2 regions of the Bacillus luti genome follow, and region 1 is predicted to be linked to the other one. Evidence: riboswitches for the same ligand, from Rfam matches in the RefSeq annotation. Region 1 holds a riboswitch; the other holds the start of a gene.
The links. Region 1 has a riboswitch for cyclic di-AMP ahead of EUC40_RS22150 (hypothetical protein). Riboswitches for the same ligand answer to the same signal wherever they lie in the genome.

Region 1 (10,604 bases):
ATTTCATTCGGCGTTTTTTGACGAGCAGCTCCTTCAACTAACGAAATCATTTTATCAATAAATGATTCACCAGGATTACTCGTAATGACAATCGTAATTTCATCACTTACGACCATCGTACCGCCTGTTACGGAACAAAAATCACCACCCGCTTCTTTTATTACAGGAGCTGATTCCCCTGTAATCGCAGATTCATCGACAGACGCTAATCCTTTTATTACTTCCCCATCACTTGGAATCATTTCTCCTTGTTTTACAATAACAACATCACCTTTTCTCAGATCCGTTGCTGAAACTTGAACAATGTCTCCATTTTCTTTTACAACATTTGCAAAAACATCTTTCTTCGACTGTTTTAAAGAATCGGCTTGTGCTTTCCCCCGTCCTTCCGCTAATGCTTCTGCAAAGTTAGCAAATAAAACTGTAAATAATAGAATAAGAGAAACAGTTATATTAAACCATCCTGGTACACTACTAGAACGACTTGGAAGAAACGATAAAATGAACGTAATGATAAATCCAATCTCCACAACGAACATAATCGGATTCTTGATCATGACTTTCGGACTCAATTTCGCAAAGGATTGTTTCATCGCATGTATCACGATATCACGATCCATCGTTTTCGCTTGTCTAACTTCATCTTCTACAGCATGTATTTGTGACTCATTTACTCTTTTTTCTTTTACTACTACCGGTCTCATCATTTACCCTCCATTACTTCAATGTAAGAAATTCTGCAATTGGACCGAGTACTAACATCGGGAAAAATGTTAATGCACCGACAATTACAATTGTTCCGATGAAAATGCCGCCAAATAAACTATTATCCGTACGGAACGTTCCGACTGTTTCTGGTACAACCGTCTTTTCTTTCAATGAAGCTGCAACAGCTAGCATCGTAATTAAACTGAAATAGCGGCCTAAAAACATAACTAAACCAGTTGTAATATTCCAAAACGGTGTATTATCCGCTAATCCTTCAAATCCAGATCCGTTATTCGCAGCTGACGATGTATATTCATATACCACTTGCGTCAAACCGTGGAAACCGGAATGAGAAATAGCATCCGTCCCTAAACTTGTTGAAAGAGCTAATGCTGAAAATCCTAAAATGAGCAATGGATGAAATAAAATTGTTACCGCAATTAATTTCATTTCCTTACCCTCAATTTTCTTACCTAAAAACTCTGGTGTCCGTCCAACCATTAACCCAGATATAAACACTGCGATAATCGCATACATAATAATGTTCACAAAACCTGCTCCAACGCCGCCATACACTGTATTTAACATCATATTTACAAGTGGAACTAACCCGCCAATTGGTGTTAACGTATCGTGCATCGTATTAACAGCCCCTGTTTCAGCAGCTGTCGTTACAGTCGCATAAAGAGAAGAGAATACAGTTCCGAACCTTACTTCTTTTCCTTCTGTACTTCCTTGTACATGTTCAATACCCATTCCATTTAATGCCGGATTCCCGTTTAGTTCAGATGTCGTAATCGTTATAAATCCTAGTAGAAACACCATGAATAGTGAAACAAAAAGGATGCGCCCTTGCTTTTTATTCCCTACCATTCGTCCGTACGTAAATGGAAGTGCTGTTGGCAATAACATCATAAGCATCATTTGCAAAATATTACTCATTTGTCCTGGGTTTTCAAAAGGATGTGTAGAGTTTGCTCCGAAAAATCCACCACCGTTATTCCCAAGTTCCTTAATTGAAACAAATGATGCAACAGGTCCGCGTAATATACTTTGCTTTGCCCCATCAATTGTTTGTGCTGTAACTGCCCCGTCTAACGTTTGTGGTACACCAAGTGCGACAAAGAATAGTGCCGCAATAAATGCGATAGGAAGAAATACTCTCGTTAGTGCTCTCGTAAAATCAACGAAAAAGTTACCGAGTTCTTTTCCAGCAAGTCCTCTTATAAATGCCATAACGAGTGCTAACGTCGTTGCTGGTGCTGCAAACATTAAAAATGTAATTCCAATTAATTGTGATAAATAAGATAAACCATTTTCACCGCTATAATGCTGTAAGTTTGTATCAGCCATAAAACTAATTGCTGTATTAAAAGCAAGCGTAGGCTCCATTCCTTCAATGTGTGCTGGATTTAATGGCAATACTCCTTGTAGTCTGAAAATGAAATACACGACAACAATCATAAATCCATTTAATAAAACTAATGATAGTGCGTACTGTTTCCACGTTTGATTGTATTCTTTTACACCCGTAATTTTAAAAATAAGTTTTTCAAAAGGCCCGAATACTTTATCTAGCTTTTTACTACCTTGAAAGGCTTTCTCTAAATAAATTCCCGTTGGCTTTGCCACAAGAATAAACAATAGCATTGTAATAACGACTGCAACCCAGATCATAATGAATGACTCCCCCTAATTAAAACTTTTCCGGATTTAATAATGCATACACTAAGTACACCGTAATTGCTGCAACAATAACCGATAAGGCAATCATCATGATTGCTTACCTTCTTTCACAACTTTATCTGACCAACTCGCAAGACTTGCCATCGATGCGACTAACACAACAAAAATCCCGATCATTACAACATCTAACATAACTATCCCTCACTTCTTTTTGTTAAAATTTTCCATTAAAATATTAAAAAAGAACACTAAGCTCTACTTAGTGTTCGAAATGAACAACACAAAGTAAACCTCCTCTCTAAACGCTTACGAGGTTAGCTGTCGGATTCGGGCCTAAAGAGTAGCCCTACTTTCAAAACTGAAAGATTCACCCCAAGTGACGATGCACAAAATTGGTTCCCCCGCTCCATTTCTGGAACTCAGCGATTTTAGGTTTTTTTGGAAATTTTATGAATGATTTATGAGAGTAAATATACTCCTCTATTTTTTACTTGTAAAGAGCTAAATTACTGAAAATAAGAAAATATCCATCTATTTAAACGCTTACATTGAGTATTATTAATATTATTTCATCTATTTTCTCGCCTTTTCTTTATTTTTCACAGAAATGATCTTTTAAATACGAAATAAAAAGAGCGAATGACATGAAGTGCATAGCTTGTTGCACTTCGCATTCGCTCTTTTTTCATTCAACTTTTAGTCTCCTCGTAAAAATGTACGCAAATTTCTCCCGCGAATATAAACTTGTGACAATTCTGAATGGAGCTGCTCATATTCGATAACATCTGTTTTTAAATATAAAGCATCTTTCGATGGCAATATGATATATGGCCTTGGAAAAATAGGATCGAGCACCACCAATTCTTGAACTCGATCTACCGATACTGCCCAACGATTCGCTATATCTCCTAGTAACAACACCTTCATCTTCTTTTCCCCCACCCTATTCAAAAAATAAAAAAGCAATATTATCACAATTCGTAAACACGACAAATGTAGCTCCAATTGCTTCATAGAGCCTCGCTGGATATCGTTTATTCCTTGTAACAACAGTAATAGGTGCTTGAAAAGAAAAGCGAATGTGTTCTGTAAAGAAACTAATGATTGGAAGCTCATCCCCTAGTAAAATCACCTTCTTAATACACTCACAAATACTAGTAAAATCCTGCTCTTTACTACAACTATACGTCCAGTCAAACCCACAATTCCTCACTTCAGCCGCTATCTCTTCATTTGCTGTAAAAATAATTAACTCATGTTGAAAGGCTACTAAATCTATTAAACTATTTACCTTGCTTTCTTCTCCAACACAAATAAGTGTTAGTTCCATGTACCTCATCCTCCTTAGCATAAAAGAACCCAAGCATAGATTGATATTCCCCTATACTAATCAGATCGATGAAGTGATGTATCCATCATGGCACCGTCCTCTCTCAAGACGCTTACGAAGTTAGCTGTCGGATTCGGACTTTGAGAGTAGCCCTACTTTCAAAATTGAAAGATTCACCCCAAGTGACACTGCACAAATTGGTTCCTCCGCTCCATATAATTGGACTCAGCGTATTACAAAAAATATATTCTGGCTGATATATTACTCCTATATTTGGAAAAAGTAAACAGAAAAAAAGCCAGTTATAAAACTGACTTTTTACTTACCTACACACTCGTTTTATTCACTTTATCCCGCATTAACGGGCAGTAAAACTTCCACCTCAAAATTCGGCTGGAGCAAAGAAGTTAGGTGGCAGATCAACTGCCCGTAAACGCCCGATTGGTTCAACTAATCATCAGTAGGGGATGAACCCCCCACACTGATTATAGTTTCACTTTATACGCAAAATGATTCGTCGGTCCATGACCACTACCGATATTCAACGGATTTTCAATTGCTATACTAATAAATCGTTTCGCTTCTTGAACTGCCTCTTCCATCGAGTATCCTTTCGCAAGTCCAGCTGTAACTGCAGACGCGAATGTACAGCCACTTCCGTGCGTTTGTTTCGAAGGAATTCGTTCACTTCTAAATTCAATAAACTCTTCTCCATCAAAGAGTAAATCAATTACTTCATTCCCTTGATACTCTGCGTGTCCGCCCTTCATAAGCACGTATTTAGCACCTAATTCGTGCAATACCTTCGCAGCTTCCTTACTATCTTCAATATTATGAATCTCCATCCCAGTTAACACTTCTGCTTCAGGAACATTCGGCGTTATAACAGTTGCTACTGGTAATAAATATTCTTTTAATGCTTGTACTGCTTCTTGCTGTAATAATGACGCACCGCCCTTAGCAATCATAACTGGGTCTAGTACAATATTATTCCAGCCAAATTTCTTAATCTGTTCTGCCACAATTTGAATAATTTCACTGCTAAATAACATTCCTAGTTTCACAGCATCTGGTGTTAAATCCGTACCAATTGAATTCAGCTGTTCCGTAATACCTTCTAACGGAACAGGATATACCCCTTGCACGCCAAGCGTATTTTGAGCAGTAATTGCCGTAATAGCCGTCATCCCGTACACACCAAGCTCTTGGAATGTTTTTAAATCTGCTTGAATGCCGGCACCGCCGCCACTATCAGATCCTGCAATTGTTAAAGCTTTATTTACTTTCATCCCACTCATCCTTTTCTATCCAAAATAGCGATGATAAATTGTTTTTGCTTCACTTATATCTTTCGTTCCATGTACAAGTACACGACCATCTTTAAAAGCAACTAATCTCTTGTCTTCCACAGAAAATGATAATAAATATGGATTTACATTTAAATCCTTCACACGATCATTCAGCAACTCTTTGTATCGTTCAAAATCCATATCCTCTTTATAAGGTGGTCTAATTTGAACTGTATTTCTCCCGCATAAAACTGCTGTTTTCGATGTGTTTTCTTTATTTAAATAAGGATATAATGCATTTTCTCCGCACGAAGGACAATTATGCTTACGGAGCTTTTGCACATTCATACATGAATATTCATTTTTCCATACATCAAACGACACAAGTCCATCTCGAAGCGATTCATAGTCTTCTACTAACAGTTTCAGAGCTTCCGTTACTTGATGAGAAACGACAAGAGATACAGCAGGCGATATAATGCCCGCTGTATCACATGTCGCTCCGCCAAGCGGAATCGATTGTAATAAACAAGATAAACATGGCGTTTTACTAGGAAGAATGGTGTAAGAAAGGCCGTAACTCCCTACACATGCCCCGTAAATCCATGGAATAGAATATTTTTGCGCTATATCATTCACAATAAAACGTGTTTCAAAATTATCAGTCGCATCAATTATTACATCAACGTTTATAACGAGTTCTTCTAGCTCTTCAGCTGTTACATCTTGAACGAGAGCTTCTACTCTTACTTCACTATTAATCTCTTCTAGACGTTTCTTTGCCGCTACAGCCTTTGGAAGGTTATTTTCTACATCACTCTCTGCATACAATTGCTGCCTTTGTAAATTACTCCAATCGACATAATCCCGGTCAACAATCGTTACTGTGCCAACGCCTGCTCTTACAAACATTTCTGCATTTGCACTACCTAGTGCACCCGCACCAATAATGAGTACATGCTTTTCTCTTATTTTTTGTTGTCCTTCTTCTCCAATTGGAGAAAATAGTTCTTGGCGAGAATATCGATTATTCAACTACGCTCATTCCTTCTAAAGGACTACTTGCAGTTGCACAACGTTTGCGAGCAATACGACCTGCTTCAAATCCTAAACGTCCTGCTTCAATACTTAATTTCATTGCCTGTGCCATTTTAATAGGGTCTTTCGCACCAGACACCGCTGTATTTAATAACACACCATCTGCTCCTAATTCCATCGCAAATGCCGCATCAGCTGGGCTACCGATACCAGCATCAACGATAACTGGTACCGTCGCTTGTTCAATAATGAAACTTAAATTTAACGGATTTACAATACCAAGACCTGAGCCAATTGGTGATGCTCCTGGCATAATTGCATGCACACCTAATTCTTGTAATTTACGTGCTAGTACAACGTCATCAGATGTGTACGGAAGTACGATAAACCCTTCTTCTAGTAACATTTCAGATGCTCTCAATGTTTCTACCGGATCAGGTAGTAACGTTCTATCATCACCAATAACTTCTACTTTTATCATGTCACAAAGTCCTGAAGCTTTTGCTAATTTTGCAATTCGAACAGCTTCTTCAGCATTTTTTGCCCCTGCTGTATTCGGTAGTAACGTATATTTTTTTATATCAAGTTTCTCTAATAAATTTGGTTGCTTCGCGTCAAAAATATCCATACGACGTACTGCGAACGTTAAAACCTCAGCCTCAGATACATCAATTGCCTTTTGCTGTACATCAAAATTAGGGAATTTACCTGTTCCTAATAAAAGTCTAGACTGAAATGAAAATGGTCCAATGTTTAACATAATCAACCGCCTCCTACGAAAGTTACAATCTCAATTTGGTCTCCATCAAAAACAGATGTATCTGTATGATCATCTTTTTGTAAAATATCTTTATTACGCTCTACTACAACAATTCTGTTATCTAACTCTAAATGTATAAGTAGCTCAGCTACTGTTTTCACACTCGCTGGCACTTCCATTTGGTTACCATTAATTTTTAAATTCAAACTTCCATCCCCCTTCTAAACCGTTTTAGAAAGCAATGAATCTAGCAAGTGATTCTCCTGCTTTCCTTCTATTAAATCAGCCATATACTGACCAGAAACAGGGCTTAATAAAATACCGTTTCGATAATGCCCAGTACAAGCATATAAACCTTTTATTTCTTCATGCTCTCCCATATAAGGAGCTTCATGATTCGATTGTGGCCTTAATCCAGCCCATGTACTTTCCCACTCTGCCTCTTTTAAAGCCGGCAATATTGTATAAGCACGCTCTAATATAGAAGTAATACTTTCTGGCTGCACAGTTTTATTGAACGTATGAGGATGCATCGTTGCCCCTATTACATAACGACCACCACGTTTCGGTGCGATATAAAATCTTTCTTGGAAAATAGGAGCTTTCAATAGTGGCTTCCTGCTTCTTACTGCAACGACTTCTCCTTTAACTGGATATGTACCCCAATCGTGATGAAAATGTCCTAGTAGCTTCGTGCTCCATGAACCTCCTGCAATAACGACTTTCTCGCACGTGATAATACCTTCGCTCGTAACAATTCCAGTCACTTTATTATTTTCAATACGAATATCAAGTACCTCTGTCTGTTCATATATATCAGCACCGGAAATGGCTGCAGACTGTGCAAATGCTTTCGTAAGCTCTGGTGCAATAACGTGACCATCTTTCGGATAATATACCGCTCCGATAATTGATTCGGATAGAAATGGCTCTTTTTCTCGTAAATGGTCTCCTGTTAGAAAATAGGAATCCTCACCTGTTTTCTGCTGCCAATCCATAATGTGAAGAATTCTTTCCTTCTCACCTTCATTTTGGGCAATGCGATATATTCCTTTTTCCTCATATCCAATATCAATACCCGTCTTTTCACGTAAAGCTGTTGCAAGTTGTGGGAATATAGCACGGCTTTCTCTAGCAAGTTCAAATAGCGGATCATACGCATCCCATTCTGCCTGAACACCGAGCAAGCCAGCAGCAGCTTTCGAAGCTTCCGATGCAATCCTCTGCTTCTCTATAATTGCTACTTTATGTCCTCTTTCTGCTAGAAAATGTGCAACTGAACTGCCAATTACACCACCGCCAATAATTGCTACATCATACTTCTCACACATGTTTCCCCGCCCACTTTCTTATTGATTCCTTATAAGATTTCGCTCTGCTATACGGGTTACTATCACTTACAATTCCAGACATAACAGCAATTCCACTTATTTCACTTGCAAGAACATCCCTTGTATTTTCAGGAGTAATTCCTCCAATAGCTATAATCGGGATCGATAAGCTCTTTGCAATGCCGGAAATTTCCTCTAGCCCTCTCGCTGGCACACCTTTTTTACACTCTGTTGGGAATACATGACCATAAACGAGCGAATCAGCACCATTCTTAAAAGCCTCTATCGCTTCTTCTAAAGAATGTACGGAATAACCAACATGCAAATACGAAAACTTTTCTTTCACTGACCTTACATCCGTGCTTCGATATCCTAGCTGCACACGCGGTATATTTAATAAAATAGCAATATCAATTCGGTCATTTATAACAAGTTTAGATGCCGGAAAGCCTTTTTTTAAAAGGCTTTCCACCCCTTCATATAATTCCTTCGTACTTTTCTCACGCTCACGAATATGCAAATAATCAATCTCACTCTCAATTTGCATCGCTACATTCACTAACTCTTCGAATGGCATATGGCCATTTGAGATTACGTGGAGCTCATTTTTCATATTCATTCGCCTACTTTAAAATATTTTCGAATAGCTCATCGGCTGGAACAATTTCCTTCGTCATTCCTTTGTCTTTCAGCCATTTATTTTGTTTCTCCCAAGACTCTTTTGAATCTGATAAGAATGGCTCATCTTTCGTTTCCATCTTCTCTAATAAAATTTTCATACTTTCTTTTTCAACTTCTGGCACAAGCGGGAAGTTTTCTTTTTCTTGATGATCTAATAAAATATTTAATGCTTCATCAGGGTTTTTCTTCATAAAGTCATACCCTTTTTTCGCCCCACGTAAAAAGGCTTGCAGCGCTTCTTTATCTTTTTTCAACGTTTTATCACCTGTTACAAACACAAGCTCATGATAATTCGGTACGCCGTAATCAGCTGGATTAAAGTACGCTGGTTCATGACCTTCATGACGCATAACAGGTACTTCATGGTTAATGTATGCTCCTGTTACAGCATCTACTTTTTTCGTAATTAACGCTGGCACTAAATCAAATCCAACATCAACTACTTTCACTGTATCTGGATTACCACCATCTTCTTTTATCATCGTTTTTAAATACGCTTCACTTAAAGGCGTTCCAGAGTAACCTACTGTTTTACCTTCTAAATCTTTCGGTGATTGAATACCTGCTGATTTCAGCGATACGACATGATTTAATGGGGAACGTACGACAGCCCCAATTGACTTCACTGGAATTTGTTCATTTGCTCTTGCCATAACAACATCTGGCTGATAATACAGGCCAACTGTCACTTTCCCTGCTGCCGCTAACGTTAATGGATCAGTCGGATTAGAAGGGAATTTAATATTTACCTTTACTCCTTCTTCTTTAAAGTATCCTTTTTCAATTGCTGCATAAATAAAGCTATGCACCGCATTTGGATACCAATCAAGCATGACCGTTATTTCTTTTTCTTTTTTACTTTTATCGGATGCTGAATTACTCGAACATCCTGCAATCATTGCAACTAATAATGTGAACACAAAGATGCGTTTTAATAATTTCATGAATGCTTCCTCCAACTAATGAATTTCTTTTCTAATATGGAAATAAGTATGACGAAGAAAATAGCTAATAATGATAACAATACAATGGGTGCGAATACACCAGCCCCGTCTAACTGCGTCATCATTCTCTTACTGAAATATCCAAGCCCAGCTTGTGCACCAAGCCACTCTCCAATTGCTGCCCCAATGACACTAAGCGGAACTGCAATTTTTAAAGCTGAGAAAAAATAAGGAAGAGCAGACGGCAACTTTAACTTAAGAAAAACATCTTTTTTCGTTGCTCCATATGTAACTAAGAGCTCCTCCCATTCTTTTTTCGTACTACGCAGTCCATCGTACGTATTGACCGCAATCGGGAAAAACGTAATTAAAACTGTAACAACGACTTTACTCCAGATTGTGTATCCAAACCATAAAACGAAGAGCGGAGCAAGCGCAGTAATCGGAATCGTTTGTGAGGCAACTAATAATGGATAAAATGCTCTTTCCATCCATGTACTCGCATTCATTAACATTGCGAGTCCCACACCTAGTACGATAGAAATAACAACACCTATTAAAACGACGTATAACGTTGCCGGTAAATGAACCGTAAATAATATGTCTTTTAGTTTCCATATCTTTATTACAATTGCAGACGGTGACGGTAAAATGTACATCTCATCTACAATTCTTGCTCCTATTTCCCACATAACGAGTAAAATACTTGAAAGAGTAATGGCAGGAACTAATTCTTTCAATCGGCTTATCATACAAGTACCTGCCTTTGTAACATACTAAGAAGCTCCTCTTTCAGCGCTAACACGTCCGGTTTATATAAATCCTTTCGTGTTCGAT
Region 2 (10,604 bases), 1.0 Mb from region 1:
CGTGATTCACGTACGAACCATCTCTCCCAACTTTTATTGCTACAGTACTTACTTATCGTTATAAAACATTTCATATGTGATTAGTATGAATAACATTGTATAAAATTTCTATTTTATAGCAATTTCCACATTCACACAGTGAATATATTACATAAAAATATTATTCATTTTAAACTAAATAACGTGCGTAAATATGAAATTTCGGTTTGCTTTCATGTAAGTTTTGTACTGTAAGGTCATTTAAACACAGCTATTTATATAACGTAAAGAAGTATTTTCATTCCCTTTATTTTCAAGCTTCCATGTCTTTATTTCAAAATATAATCCGCTTCACTTTTTCAATTGAAATATCCATATATCACAAGAAAAACCTCTACTTACTCATAGACACAAAAATTATATCAATATATCTTTTTAACTCATATGCAATTATGCATAGCATATACATAAAAGGGATAGCTTCAATTTCTTGAAGCTATCCCTAAAAATCTTCTTACTTTTTCAAATGATATGGAACTGTCGTAATAACAACATTTCGCTTATAGAGTAAATACGCACGAATGAGTAAACTAGATTGATTATGAAGAATGTTATGCCAACCTTTTTTCGGAATGAACTGTGGTATAACTACAGTAACTCGGTAATTTGATTCACTCGCTTTATATTGTACTGTATCAATAAATTTAGTTAACGGCTGAATAATACTTCTATAATGAGAATGTAATGTAACAAGCCTTACTTCAGGTTGCCACTTCTTCCATTTCTCTTCAAATTTCTTTTCCTCTTCTCTATCAAAAGCAACATATACAGCGATAACTTGATCTGCTGAAAGAGATTTCGCATAGTTTAATGAATTTTCTACTACATGTGTCATACCAGCTACAGGAACGACAATTACATTTCCTTCAATCGGAACAATTCGCTCACAAGTTTTTAAACTTAGTTGGTCTCCTACTGCATCATAATGCTTCTTAATTCGGTGGAACAAGAAGATGATAGCAGGTAAGAAAATAAGAATTGACCAAACTTGTGCAAATTTAGTTAAAAAGAACATGCTCATTACGATAAAACTAATGACTGCACCAATTAAATTGACCGTTAATCTTAAAGCCCATCCTTCTGGTTTTTCACGAAGCCATTTTAATACCATACCACTTTGAGAAAGTGTAAATGGAATAAATACACCTACTGCATATAACGGAATTAAATGTTCTGTTTGCCCTTGGAAAGCTACAATTAAAATAATTGAAGCGATTCCAAGTATAATAATACCGTTTGAGTAACCTAAGCGGTCTCCTCTAATCGTAAACATTCTCGGTATGAACTTATCTTTTGCAAGGTTAACTGCTAATAACGGAAATGCAGAATATCCTGTGTTTGCAGCAAGAATTAATATTAAAGCAGTTGTACCTTGTATAAAATAGTACATGAAATTACGTCCAAATGTTTGTTCAGCAATTTGTGAAACAACTGTTACTTCCTTACTTGGAGTAATTCCGTAATAATAAGCTAAGAAAACAATTCCTGAAAATAAAACTGCAAGTAATGCACCCATTGCAAGCAATGTTTTTGCTGCATTGTTTGGTGCAGGATCTTTAAAGTTTGGAATTGCGTTTGAGATCGCCTCAACCCCTGTTAAAGCAGAACTACCTGATGCAAATGCTCGTAACAGTAAGAACAAACTAATTCCTGCAACTGGTGTTCCAATCGGCGTGTGTAAAGTTGGTGAAACGTGACCCGTTAAAATATTGTATATCCCTACACCAATTAATATAAATAGTGCTAAAACGAATAAATAAACCGGATATGCTAAAACAGAAGCTGATTCCGTTACGCCTCTTAAATTTAAGATGGTAATAAATATAACAAATATAATCGCAATGATTACATTATGTGCATGTAAACTAGGAAAAGCAGATGTTAGCGCATCTGTACCTGCAGACACACTTACCGCAACCGTTAAAATATAATCGACTAATAAAGATCCTCCAGCAATTAAGCCTGGATTCATCCCTAAATTTTCTTTTGATACAACATATGCGCCCCCGCCATGCGGATAAGCAAAAATAATTTGGCGATAAGATAAAATAAGGGCTGTCAATAATACTAATACCCCAACAGCTATCGGAATAGAATACCAATAAGCGATTGCTCCAAGACCTGCTAGTGCAATTAATATTTGCTCTGGACCATATGCAACTGATGACAATGCGTCAGAAGATAGAATGGCTAGTGCCTTCGTTTTATTAAGCTTTTGCTCTCCTAACTCAGTTGATTTTAACGGCCTTCCAATTAAAAATCTTTTAATAGATGAAACCACAGCTGTCCACTCTCCAATAATTTTGTACGAACGATTCTGCTTGTTACAGCCAGTAAACCATTTCTTCGGAAAACAAAAAATGTCTACAAGCCATAGCGAAATAGACTTGTAGACATTATTTTTTTTGTCGCACAAGCTCCACCTTCCTTCTCAATATAACGCTTACGAGGTTAGCTGTCGGATTCGGGCCTATGAGTAGCCCTACCTTTTTCAAGGATTCACCCCATTGGATTAAGAATTAATCCGTAAGAACGGGTCCCCCGTACCATGCGGTTTCAGCGATTTAGAAAATTGAAACTGTGGATTATAATACTCCTTTATTTTCAAAATGTAAACAAAAATTTTGAAAAAGAAAAAATTAAAATGATTGCGCATAATCCGCCGGTAAATATACATAATGAATACTAAAAAATCGATAAAGGAGACTCATATGTCTAAAGAAAAGAAGCCTATTTTTTCCGATTCCTATTTAGATGCGTTAGCAAATGAAATTAATCAATTATACGGTAAACGTGAACAGGAAATAAATTTGACAGATAGAACGAAAAGAAATAAATAATTTGTCATAAAAAAAGAAAGCAATACACTTATATATTGCTTTCTTTTTTATTTTTTCATACATCCAATTGTATCGCTGATCTGTTAAAGGTCATTTCTTCATACACTTTCAAATTTTGATATACTGCTCCTAATAATGGTGCTTCTGTAGAAAATTGTTCTGCTACATCTAGTAAGTACCCTTGTAAGTGGTTCCCTTCAATAGGCGAACCTTTTTCCATATCACGCTGCATCGATGACTTCATATCATATGAAATTTTATCAATTGTTTTCATATGTTCCTTTGTAATATCATCCTTAAGTGGTGCCCCAATATATCTCATAATTTGCACACATTCTTTAAATAAGTTTCGGATAAAATCGTGTCCACCTTCGCTTTCACGGATCGGTCCTATTGGTGCACGCATTAATGTTGTCACACCTGACATTACAGTAATAAATAAATATTTATGCCACATATCTTGCATAATATTTTCACTTAAAACAAAACTAGATTTCGTACCTGCAAATGCTCTAGCGATATGCTGTATTCTCTCTGAATCTTGAGACTTCATTTCTCCAAACACAAGTCTATTGGCAGCGCTAGTTTGTACAATTTCTCCTTGATCGTTTAGCGTCGTCTCGATAAAGCATAAACCGCCAATCACTTTTTCCACGCCAAATTCTTTTTGTAATAGTGATACATGAGCAATGCCATTTAACAATGGAATAATCATAGTATTTTCACCTACAAACGGCTTCAAATCTTGAATTGCCTCGTTTAAGTGATACGCTTTTGTTGAGAATAAAATAACATCAAACGGAAAAGTTCGATCTTCTTTCGTTATTAATTTCGGTTGAAAGGAAAAATCCCCGTTCACACTACGAATAACAAGTCCCGTTCCCTCTAATTGCTGTTTTCTTTTACTGCGAACAAGAAACGTAACATCTTCCCCTTTTTCGACTAATCGGCCACCAAAAAATCCTCCGACGCCACCCGCTCCTAATACTAAAATACGCATACAACATCCCCCTTTTCAAAATACAATTTTATAACATTTCGTATACATAACATTATACATGTCCCTCACTAAATAAGCAGAATTTTCATTCTTAATCAAGTATAAAACAGTGGTTATTTTCAAATGAATTTGGGCATGTTGTTTTTATAGCATATATGAAAGGAAACAAAGTAAATGGAGGCAATACAAACAATCGAGGAAAAAGATGTAACAACAGCTATATTTCAATTTATATTCCCGTTTTCTTTTAAAACTGGATATGAACAAAATATGTTCCCTTTCTTACAGAAAAATGATTTTCACCCTTTTCGACTCGATCATCTTGAAAATGAAAATACATACTACGGAAAGTTTCAAGTTTCACATCAAAATATGGAAGCATATTATCTTTCATTTACAAATAAAATACTCTTTCCTCACTCAGAGCATCAAAAAGGATTGCAGCGCTATTCTAAAGATCTTAACTTAACTGGACATTTAACAACAAATCTTATTTCCGTTCCATTCAACATTCATTCTATTGACGTAACACTTTGTCCTTATGAGCTTGGCTTCTTAACAATTCGGACAGAAGTAGAAACCGCTCCAAACATGACATTATCAGAAGCAATTGAATTTGCGGCCCGTTTCCGTGTACTTGAAACTAAAAATGATACAAACGAGACTATTTGTATTGAATGCAATGGAAAAAAGTATTCCCAAGTGGAAAGATTCATTTTTGGTTATTTATTTCATGGCATAACAGATTTCTTTGAGAAGAAGAGATTAAGAAGTTCTTACTTTCAAACCTTTCCTTTCTTTGAAGATCAGCGAATGTACGTACAAACTTTATTATCTATAAAAGAAGATATGGAACTGAATGAAGTGGATGTTTATCGTACTTCTAGTCTTTCCGGGTTAACAAGTGATGGCAAGGCATATGTGAGTGCAAATAATCTGCCTTATATTCATGATTATTTAAAACAACACGCTTACCAAAGATGGGCTCCGAATCGCTATTTCATAATGGAAGAACATATATTCACATGTGTAACAAATGAAGGAGAACGCGAATTTACTAAACTTGCGAGTCAAATGTATGGGGAGTTTTATTACGCTTTATTATTAAATCTATTTCATAAAATTGTTTTATTGAAAATGGCAAACGCTTATGCTGAATTAAATATTGAACAAGATACAAATGAAATAGAAAAATTAATTTATTCAATCAATTCATTCACAGCGAATTACTTTTCTTTAGAGCTAGTATCCCAATCACAGAGTGAAGATATTTTCTTCCGCTTAAGAAACCTATTTAACATTGAAGTACTATACTCAAATGCAAAACAAAATCTTGATAGTTTGTTTAAATATCAAGAAAACGTCGCCTCTAAAAAAGATAGCCTTTTACTATTAATTTTAACGCTCTACTCTGTAGTAGGCCAAATGTTAGGATTTACTATGATCGACCTTTTAAGAAACACCGACTCAAACAAAATATCGTCGCCACTGGAATTCTTCGCACTTTTAATAGCAATTAGCGGCATCGTCATTTCACTTATTTTAGGTGCGCAAAGTTTATACCAATGGAGTCAACAACATAAACGAAGAAAAGCATGGGTAAAACAAACTGTACTTTCTGCTGTGAAAGAGAAAAATGATAAGAAGTAAAGAAGGTTATTTTCAAATTACAAATACGTGGCTGGATTCAGTAAATGAAATTATTATCAGCGATTTTTAAGATATATCAGCGCAACTCGAAATATATCAGCGATTTTTATAATATATCGACTTACCGACAAAAAGCAGAACCGAACAATATAAAAAGGGTACTCCAACACGAAGTTTGGAGTACCCTTTTTTATTACACGAATTCCACTTACTTCCCTGCTTCAATCTTCTCTAATGCAGTTGCTACTTGCTCTTCAGTTAATTCATGTTGTATTACGTAGCGGTTACGTGGGCTTACACGACACTCATGAGAACATGCACGTAAATATTTCGCTTCGTTTTCTTCAGAACATAAAATCTTCTTATTACATTCTGGATTTGAACAGTTTACATAGCGCTCACAAGGTTCACCTGTAAAGTGGTCTTTACCAACAATAACATGTTCTTTTTGGTTTACTGGTACAGCGATACGCTCATCGAACACGTAACATTGTCCATCCCAAAGCTCACCTTGTACTTCTGGATCTTTTCCGTACGTTACAATTCCGCCGTGAAGCTGACTTACATCTTCGTAACCTTCACGAACTAACCAACCAGAGAATTTCTCACAACGAATTCCGCCTGTACAGTAAGTTAAAATCTTTTTACCTTCAAGTGTTTCTTTATTTTCTCTAATCCAGTCTGGTAATTCACGGAATGATTCGATATCAGGTTTAATCGCCCCTTTAAAGTGACCTAAATCAAACTCATAATCATTTCGTGCATCAATGATAACTGTATCTTCTTGTTTCATTGCTTCATAAAAATCTTTTGGCTCTAAATACTTCCCAGTTATTTCGTGTGGGTTAATGTCATCTTCTAGACGAAGTGTAACTAATTCTGGACGAGGACGTACGTGCATTTTCTTGAATGCGTGTCCTTCTTCTTCATCTATTTTAAATACGATACCGTCAAAGCGTGGATCGTTGTTCATTGCTTCCATGTATTTCTCTGTTTGTTCTACAGTACCAGAACAAGTTCCGTTAATACCTTCTTTAGCTACAAGGATTCTTCCTTTTAACTCAAGTGAATTACAAAATTCTAAATGCTCTGCAGCGAATTCTTCTGGGTTTTCAATTGTTGTGTACATGTAATATAGTAATACTCTATATGGTTTTGTAGTTGCCAATGTATTTCTACCACCTATCTAAATTTTAAAATCATGTATAAGTTAACGTTCATATCAAAACATATATAATAAGAAAATATATACAAAATTGTACGTAGCCTATTTTCTTCTATTTACAATTTTTTCTATAAGTTAACAAAAATAAAAACAAGATCACAGAACAAAACACTACGGTTATGTTGCAATCCCAATATATTATATATCATACAATTTCATTTCCATCAATTAATATGCTGTAATATAGGCTGTATGTTCACATAAATTTCAAAAACAACCCTCTAATTTATTATCTTCTCCTTTATTCAGCGACCATAAACTCCCAAAATATTTTTGCATTATTACACCATTCTTTGCGCACAGTCATATAATTTGCATTAAGGAAACTTTCATGTTCAAATGAAAATGACACATAATATATTTAAATGTATTGAAATAATACATGAGAATAAATACAATAATTTCATCAAGTTAACATTTCAAAGGGGAACACTACTATGAATAAAGATATATCAAAAGACGAACAAGTCCCTTCTCAAAGTACAACCGTTCAATCCGCCCATTTAGCGTTAAGCGGACAAACGAAAGGCTTAAAAAGACTGTTACCATTCTTAGGACCTGCTTTTATCGCATCAGTTGCTTATATTGATCCCGGGAACTTTGCTACAAATATCGCGGCTGGATCACAGTATGGTTATTTATTACTTTGGGTAATACTCGCATCTAATTTAATGGCTGTATTAATTCAAACTCTATCCGCTAAATTAGGAATTGCTACTGGACGCAACCTTCCTGAAATTGCTCGAGAAAACTTCCCAAAACCTGTATCCATCGGTTTATGGATACAAGGCGAACTCGTTATTATGGCTACTGATTTAGCTGAATTTATTGGCGCAGCGCTCGGATTGTACTTATTATTCGGCATTCCAATGTTACCTGCCGCCTTAATTACAGCAGTTGGATCATTTATTATTCTTGAATTTCAGCGCAGAGGCTTCCGTCCATTAGAGGCTATCATAACAGGAATGATTTTTATCGTTGTTATCGCTTTTGGTGTACAAGTCTTTTACGCAAAACCCGAATTAAGTCCTCTTCTTTCAGGACTTTTCATTCCAAAATTCCAAGGTGTAGATAGTATTCTTCTGGCAGCTGGTATTTTAGGTGCGACAGTAATGCCGCACGCAATTTATTTACATTCCGCCTTAACGCAGCGCCGCGTAGTCGGAACAAATGATGAACAAAAGAAAAAGATTTTCCGCTTCGAGTTTATTGATATTATTATCGCAATGGTTATCGCTGGAGCAATTAATGCAAGTATGTTAATAGTAGCAGCTGCACTATTCTTTAAAAACGGCTTACACGTCGAAGACCTTGATGTTGCTTTCAACCAATTTAGTAACTTAGTTGGGCCAGTATCAGCTGCTTTATTTGGAGTTGGACTTTTAACAGCCGGATTATCTAGCTCTTCTGTCGGTACGATGTCAGGTGATATTATTATGCAAGGATTTATTCGCATGCATATTCCGTTATATTTACGCCGATTTATAACAATGATTCCACCTCTCGTTATTATTGCTTTAGGCGTGAATCCAACTTACGCTCTCGTAATGAGCCAAGTTGTCTTATCATTCGGTATTGCTTTTGCATTAGTACCACTTATTATGTTTACAAGTAATAAAAAAATAATGGGTGCACTCGTCAACCATCGTATTACAACACTCATCGCGTGGATCATTGCTGCACTTGTTATCGTTTTAAATATTTTCTTGTTGTATCAAACATTTGTAGGGTAATGAAAAAGGGTATTCCAAATTCAATTTGGAATACCCTTTTTCAATTCATTATTTGTATACACTCTTTTAAAAAACTTTCGACACCCTTCACATCCCAACACCTTTTCAAAATATATTCTATGGTCTATTTTAAGACAATAACTTCATTACACCTTGAATAATCTTTATTTTCAGATTAAATTATATAATAACAATACATTCTAGTTTCAGAAGAAATGGAGTGAAAGCATGTTTCCTATATTGAAAACCGATCGACTCATTCTACGAGAACTTACCGAAGAAGATGCACCAGGTATACTAAAATGCTTTTCTAATACTGATGTACTGCGCTATTATGGCCAAAAACCATTACAGGATATTGATCAAGTAAAACAAATCCTTAATAATTTTAAATTAAGTTACAATGCAAGACACGGTATAAAATGGGGCATCGAATTAAAAGATACGAAAGAGCTTATTGGAACAATCGGTTTTCACGATTGGTCTTCTGAGCATAAACGAGCCAATATAAGTTATGCCTTTTTTCCTGAACACTGGGGAAATGGATATGCTACTGAGGCGGTTTCTGAAGTTATATCATATGGTTTTCACACCCTTCATTTAAAACGTATTGGGGCAATTGTCTTTCTTGAAAATGAAGCATCAAATAAAGTGCTATTAAAACTAGGCTTTGAAAAAGAAGGCGTTCTAAAAAATTATATGTATCAAGATGATATTCCCTATGACACAAATTTTTATGCTTTATTAAAATCAGTTTAATAAAATTTATGCGTAAAAAACCTTACTTTTAAAAAGTAAGGTTTTTTGAATTTATTAATTAGTGATATAAGCATTCTTATAAGTATAAACACCACCAAATTGATGCTTTTCAATTCCTTTTACGTAATCCTTTTGTACATAAGCTGAACCAATATGATAAAGCGGTGCAACAGCTGCATCTTCTAATAAGACCTGCTCAGCTTCTCGCAACACTTCCCAGCGTTTTTCCGAATCTAGTACTAGCTCATTTTTCGCTTTCTTTATTAATTCATCGTAACGAGGATTAGAGTAACTCATTTTATTATTCGGATTACCCGTCGTAAATAGTTCTAAATAACTAATTGGGTCTTTATAGTCAGGTCCCCAATTTGCCATAGTTATATCGTAATCACCTGTTTGTTCTAACTGTAACTTTTGTTTAAATGGCTGTTGTTTAATTTGTAGCGTGAGTCCTTGCAAATTCTTTTCTAAGTCACCTTTTATATATTCTGCCATACGTTTTGCGTTATCTTGTTCAAACGTTAAAAACTCAAGGTTTACTTGCTCTACTCCAAGTTCTTTTTTCGCTTCTTCCCAAACTTTTTTCGCAGTTTGTAAATCATATGAAGAAAGATCTCCGTTTTCTTTTCTAAAATCTTTGCCAGTCTTTTCATTTATATGACCGACTGGTACAAGTCCACTTGCAGGTTTTGCTCCGTTATTAATAAAGTGAGCAACGAAATCCTCTTTATTTAAAGCGAGTGAAATTGATTGACGCACTTTCTTATTTGCTAGCACTTTATTTGTTTCATTAAAACGTAGCATAGCAATTCCAGGATCACTTGACATATGTAATTCCTTATTCCCTTTATACTTGTCTACAACTTGTGAATTAATAGGTACTCGGTCCAAATCACCAGCTTCATATAAATTTACAGCCGTCATTGTATCTTTTACAATATGAAAGTTTATTTCGTCTAACTTCACTTTCTTTTCATCCCAATATGTATCATTTTTCTTCAATTGAAATTCTTGTTCATGCTTCCATTTCTCTAACACAAATGGGCCATTATATATGAGATTATTAGGTTCAAGCCCATAATTGCTCCCTTGTTCTTTCAAAAATGATTCATGCTGTGGTAAATATATAGGTAATGCTAGCAGCTGTAAAAAGTAAGGAATTGGCTGCTCTAGTTCCACTTCTAACTTATAATCATTTATAACTTTAACCCCAAGTGCATCAAGAGGCATTGTTCCCTTATTGATCTCTTTCGCGTTTTTCACGTAAAAGAGCATGGACGCATATTGAGACGCTGTTTCATGGCTAATTGCACGTTTCCATGCAAACATAAAATCATTTGCTGTCACACTGTCTCCAT

Region 2: it holds a riboswitch for cyclic di-AMP, as region 1 does, so the genes downstream of both, EUC40_RS16930 (APC family permease) here and EUC40_RS22150 (hypothetical protein) in region 1, are expected to answer to the same signal.

What each region holds. Positions count from the first base shown of each region.
Region 1 is NZ_CP040336.1:4,367,296-4,377,899, forward strand. Features, by position in the region: gene kdpB (potassium-transporting ATPase subunit KdpB) at 1-704, opposite strand, end outside; gene kdpA (potassium-transporting ATPase subunit KdpA) at 718-2,385, opposite strand; gene kdpF (K(+)-transporting ATPase subunit F) at 2,405-2,485, opposite strand; gene EUC40_RS22140 (SipW-dependent-type signal peptide-containing protein) at 2,482-2,586, opposite strand; cyclic di-AMP (ydaO/yuaA leader) riboswitch at 2,684-2,829, opposite strand; gene EUC40_RS22145 (hypothetical protein) at 3,091-3,321, opposite strand; gene EUC40_RS22150 (hypothetical protein) at 3,338-3,724, opposite strand; cyclic di-AMP (ydaO/yuaA leader) riboswitch at 3,818-3,965, opposite strand; gene thiD (bifunctional hydroxymethylpyrimidine kinase/phosphomethylpyrimidine kinase) at 4,210-5,022, opposite strand; gene thiF (thiazole biosynthesis adenylyltransferase ThiF) at 5,029-6,048, opposite strand; gene thiG (thiazole synthase) at 6,041-6,811, opposite strand; gene thiS (sulfur carrier protein ThiS) at 6,814-7,017, opposite strand; gene thiO (glycine oxidase ThiO) at 7,033-8,142, opposite strand; gene tenI (thiazole tautomerase TenI) at 8,135-8,755, opposite strand; gene EUC40_RS22185 (ABC transporter substrate-binding protein) at 8,766-9,767, opposite strand; gene EUC40_RS22190 (ABC transporter permease) at 9,764-10,519, opposite strand; gene EUC40_RS22195 (ABC transporter ATP-binding protein) at 10,516-10,604, opposite strand, start outside.
Region 2 is NZ_CP040336.1:3,332,913-3,343,516, forward strand. Features, by position in the region: gene EUC40_RS16930 (APC family permease) at 494-2,320, opposite strand; cyclic di-AMP (ydaO/yuaA leader) riboswitch at 2,465-2,611, opposite strand; gene EUC40_RS27445 (hypothetical protein) at 2,751-2,879, shown strand; gene panE (2-dehydropantoate 2-reductase) at 2,935-3,879, opposite strand; gene EUC40_RS16940 (hypothetical protein) at 4,054-5,529, shown strand; gene trhO (oxygen-dependent tRNA uridine(34) hydroxylase TrhO) at 5,738-6,697, opposite strand; gene EUC40_RS16950 (Nramp family divalent metal transporter) at 7,192-8,487, shown strand; gene EUC40_RS16955 (GNAT family N-acetyltransferase) at 8,716-9,246, shown strand; gene EUC40_RS16960 (peptide ABC transporter substrate-binding protein) at 9,301-10,604, opposite strand, start outside.